2 regions of the Tissierella sp. MB52-C2 genome follow, and region 2 is predicted to be linked to the other one. Evidence: a T-box and tRNA genes for the amino acid it is inferred to sense, from the RefSeq annotation. Region 2 holds a T-box; the other holds one or more tRNA genes.

What was found. A T-box is a leader RNA that pairs with one kind of tRNA and senses whether it is charged. The one in region 2 lies ahead of asnS (asparagine--tRNA ligase), so its partner is inferred to be a tRNA-Asn.
Region 1: it has a tRNA-Asn gene. The T-box ahead of asnS (asparagine--tRNA ligase) is inferred to sense a tRNA for this amino acid. The anticodon was not compared.

The regions. Positions count from the first base shown of each region.
Region 1 covers NZ_CP133261.1:1,841,526-1,843,774, reverse strand. The annotation lists rRNA gene RBU61_RS09320 (23S ribosomal RNA) at 1-1,135, shown strand, start outside; rRNA gene rrf (5S ribosomal RNA) at 1,161-1,277, shown strand; tRNA gene RBU61_RS09310 (tRNA-Asn) at 1,281-1,355, shown strand; tRNA gene RBU61_RS09305 (tRNA-Leu) at 1,371-1,459, shown strand; tRNA gene RBU61_RS09300 (tRNA-Met) at 1,518-1,594, shown strand; tRNA gene RBU61_RS09295 (tRNA-Glu) at 1,663-1,737, shown strand; tRNA gene RBU61_RS09290 (tRNA-Val) at 1,768-1,843, shown strand; tRNA gene RBU61_RS09285 (tRNA-Asp) at 1,973-2,049, shown strand; tRNA gene RBU61_RS09280 (tRNA-Thr) at 2,169-2,244, shown strand.
Region 2 covers NZ_CP133261.1:2,024,915-2,027,163, reverse strand. The annotation lists gene RBU61_RS10220 (molecular chaperone HscC) at 1-360, shown strand, start outside; T-box leader at 506-738, shown strand; gene asnS (asparagine--tRNA ligase) at 974-2,249, shown strand, end outside.

The DNA.
Region 1 (2,249 bases), 180 kb from region 2:
AGGCCCAAGCGACTGTTTACCAAAAACACAAGTATCTGCTAAGTCGAAAGACGAAGTATAGGTGCTGACACCTGCCCGGTGCTGGAAGGTTAAGGGGAAGGCTTAGCGTAAGCGAAGGCTAGAACTTAAGCCCCAGTAAACGGCGGCCGTAACTATAACGGTCCTAAGGTAGCGAAATTCCTTGTCGGGTAAGTTCCGACCCGCACGAAAGGTGTAACGATTTGGGCACTGTCTCAACAATGGATCCGGTGAAATTGTAGTATACGTGAAGATGCGTATTACCCGCGACAGGACGGAAAGACCCCGTGGAGCTTTACTGCAGGCTGACATTGGATTTCGGCATTGCATGTACAGGATAGGTGGGAGACTTTGAAGCCAGGGCGCCAGCTTTGGTGGAGTCAACCTTGGGATACCACTCTTGTAATGCTGAAATTCTAACCTGATACCATGAAACTGGTATAGGGACACTGTCAGTTGGGCAGTTTGACTGGGGCGGTCGCCTCCTAAAGAGTAACGGAGGCGCTCAAAGGTTCCCTCAGCACGGTCGGAAATCGTGCGAAGAGTGTAAAGGCAAAAGGGAGCTTAACTGCGACACCAACAAGTGGAGCAGAAACGAAAGTTGGACTTAGTGATCCGGTGGTTCCGAGTGGAAGGGCCATCGCTCAACGGATAAAAGCTACCCCGGGGATAACAGGCTTATCTCCCCAAGAGTCCACATCGACGGGGAGGTTTGGCACCTCGATGTCGGCTCGTCTCATCCTGGGGCTGGAGTAGGTCCCAAGGGTTGGGCTGTTCGCCCATTAAAGAGGCACGCGAGCTGGGTTCAGAACGTCGTGAGACAGTTCGGTCCCTATCCGTCGTGGGCGTAGGAAATTTGAGAGGAGCTGTCCTTAGTACGAGAGGACCGGGATGGACAGACCGCTGGTGTATCAGTTGTCATGCCAATGGCACGGCTGAGTAGCTATGTCTGGAAGGGATAAGTGCTGAAGGCATCTAAGCACGAAGCCCCCCTCAAGATAAGATTTCCCACTTTAAAAGTTAAGACTCCAAGAAGACCACTTGGTAGATAGGTCTCAGGTGTAAGAGTAGTAATACTTTAAGCTAAGAGATACTAATAAGTCGAGGACTTGACCTAAAAATATTGCAATTGATAGTTTTCGTCTGGTGACGATAGCAAGATGGACACACCTGTACCCATACCGAACACAGAAGTTAAGCATCTTAACGCCGATGGTACTTGGTTGGAAACGACCTGGGAGAGTAGGAAGTTGCCGGGCTGATCTTGGGTAGCTCAATGGCGGAGCAACCGGCTGTTAACCGGTAGGTTGTGGGTTCGAGTCCCACCCCAAGAGCCATTAGAAACATAAAACGCCGGAGTGGCGGAACAGGCAGACGCACAGGACTTAAAATCCTGCGATCCTCACCGATCGTACCGGTTCGATTCCGGTCTCCGGCACCATTATGACCTAACTCAATAGGTTGGGTGCAACGATAAGAATAGAATTAAATAAAAATGCCGCGGGATGGAGCAGTTTGGCAGCTCGTCGGGCTCATAACCCGGAGGTCGTCGGTTCAAATCCGGCTCCCGCAACCATTAATTTAGTTCAGAGTACATAATTCAGTAGTGGTAGTGTTCGTGAGAATCAACCATAATTCAAGTAAGGCCCCATGGTCAAGCGGTTAAGACATCGCCCTTTCACGGCGGTAACCCGGGTTCGAATCCCGGTGGGGTCACCATTATAATCTAATATAGGTCAAAGATAATATGGGCGCATAGCTCAGTTGGGAGAGCACCTGCCTTACAAGCAGGGGGTCACAGGTTCGAGCCCTGTTGTGCCCACCATTATGATCTAACCCAACGAACGATAGTGAGTTGTAGGTAGGTCAAACGCAATAAGCACCAAATCTATAGGAGTGTAATGAGTAAATAGATTTGAGTTGCGAAACTGCGAAGAAAAAACAAAACAATAATGGCCTGGTAGTTCAGTTGGTTAGAATGCCAGCCTGTCACGCTGGAGGTCGAGGGTTCGAGTCCCTTCCAGGTCGCCATTATGATCTAACACAATAAGCGTAGCGAATTGATGTAGGTCAAACGCAACGAGCACCAAATCTATAGGAGTGTAACGAGTAAATAGATTTGAGTTGCGAGACTGCGAAATGATATGTTTGCTGGCGTAGCTCAATCGGCAGAGCAACTGACTTGTAATCAGTAGGTTGGGGGTTCAATTCCTCTCGCCAGCTCCAAGAAA
Region 2 (2,249 bases):
ACCTATGACATTAATTCTATACTAGAAGTAGAAGTTAAAGTAAATTCTACAGGAGATAAAGTCAAACAAATTATTAAAAATAAAAATAATGATATGACTGATGAAATGATAGAGAAACGAATGGAAGAAATAAGTTATTTGAAAATTCCTCCTAGAGAGCAGGAAAAAAATAAACTTCTTTTATTCAGAAGTGAACGAATGTATGAAGAAACTGTAGGAGATGCTAGAAAGCAGCTAGATTATATAATTACAAAATTTGAATCTGCACTTAAAACTCAAGACCCTATAAAAATAGAAAATGCAAGAGAAATATTTAAAGAAGAGTTGGATTATATAGATGAAGACCAAAAGTTAAGATAAATAGTATTTTTCAAAAATACAGCTTTATAGAGAATTCTTTGATGGTATAAACTTAGTAAAATGGATATAATAAAGAAATAAAAGAAAGATTAGCTAAATTGATTGACATCTTCAAGTAAAATAACTATAATTATATAAAAGTAAGGAAAAAACCTTGATAGGAAGAGTAGATATAAGAGGTAGTCAAAGGGAGCCTATAATAGTGAGACATAGGCACGAAACTTATATTGAAGAACATCCTTGAGTTTCTAATCGAAATCATTAAGAGAGTAGACTTAGACGGAATCACACCGTTATATGTGAAGCACATTAAGATGTGTGTTAAAGTGGCTATTAGCAATTAGGGTGGTACCGCGAAATTTACCTTTCGTCTCTATAATCAAAAAGAGATGAAAGGTTTTTTTATGACCTAACCCAATTTGTGAGCAAAGCGAACAAATTGATGGTAGGTCAAACGCAATGAGAACCCAATTTATACGAGCGTAGCGAGTAAATAAATTGGTGTTTCGAAACTGCGTAGTCACCGTGTCAAACAATTCAATCCAACGAAGGTTGTGAGCTGACATAGGTTAAGCACACCAAAAATCAAATAATAATAGAAGGGAGAATGCAAATGAAAACTACAGTTAGAGAAATTTACAAAGAGACGGAGAAGTATTTAAATAATGAAGTTGTACTTGAAGGCTGGATAAGGACATCAAGAAGTTCAAAGACCTTTGGGTTTATAGAATTAAACGATGGTACGTTTTTCAAAAATATTCAAATAGTATTTGAGGAAGGATTATCTAATTTTAAAGAGATAGAAAAATTGCCATTAAGTTCATCAATAATGGTTAAAGGTGTATTAACACCGACTCCAGAGGCAAAACAGCCCTTTGAAATTAAGGTAAGTGAAATAGAAATAGAAGGATATTCTACAGCAGATTATCCATTGCAAAAGAAAAGGCATACTTTTGAATACATGAGAACTATAGCTCATTTAAGACCTAGAGCAAATACTTTTAATGCTGTATTTAGAGTAAGATCTATTCTTGCTTATGCAATACACAAATTCTTCCAGGAAAGAGGATTTGTATATGTTCATACTCCAATAATTACAGGATCAGATGCTGAAGGTGCAGGAGAAATGTTTAGACTAACAACTTTAGATTTGAACAATGTACCTTTAACAGATGACAAAAAAATTGATTTTTCTAAGGACTTCTTTGGAAAAGAAACTAACCTGACAGTATCAGGGCAATTAGAGGGAGAAGCATTTGCTCATGCTTATAGAGATATTTATACTTTTGGTCCTACATTTAGAGCAGAAAACTCCAATACTGCAAGACACGCAGCAGAATTCTGGATGATAGAACCAGAGATTGCTTTTGCTGATATTAACGATAATATGCAATTAGCAGAAGATATGATGAAATATATAATTAAATATGTAATGGAAAACGCTAAAGAAGAAATGGAGTTCTTCAATGACTTTGTTGATAAAGGATTAATTGAAAGACTTGAAAATATAGTCAACTCGGACTTTGGTCGTATAACATATACTGATGCTGTTGAGCTACTTCAAAAATCAGGAGAAGAATTCCAATATCCAGTGGAATGGGGTATAGATTTACAAACTGAACATGAAAGATATATTTCAGAACAAGTATTTAAAAAACCAGTATTTGTAGTAGATTATCCAAAGGAAATAAAAGCTTTCTATATGAGATTAAATGAGGATGGAAAAACTGTAGCAGCAATGGATCTTTTAGTTCCAGGTGTTGGAGAAATCATAGGCGGATCTCAAAGGGAAGAAAGACTTGATTTACTAGAACAAAAAATAATAGAAAATGGAATGGATCCAGAAGATTACTGGTGGTATTTAGAATTAAGAAAATTTGGTGGAACTA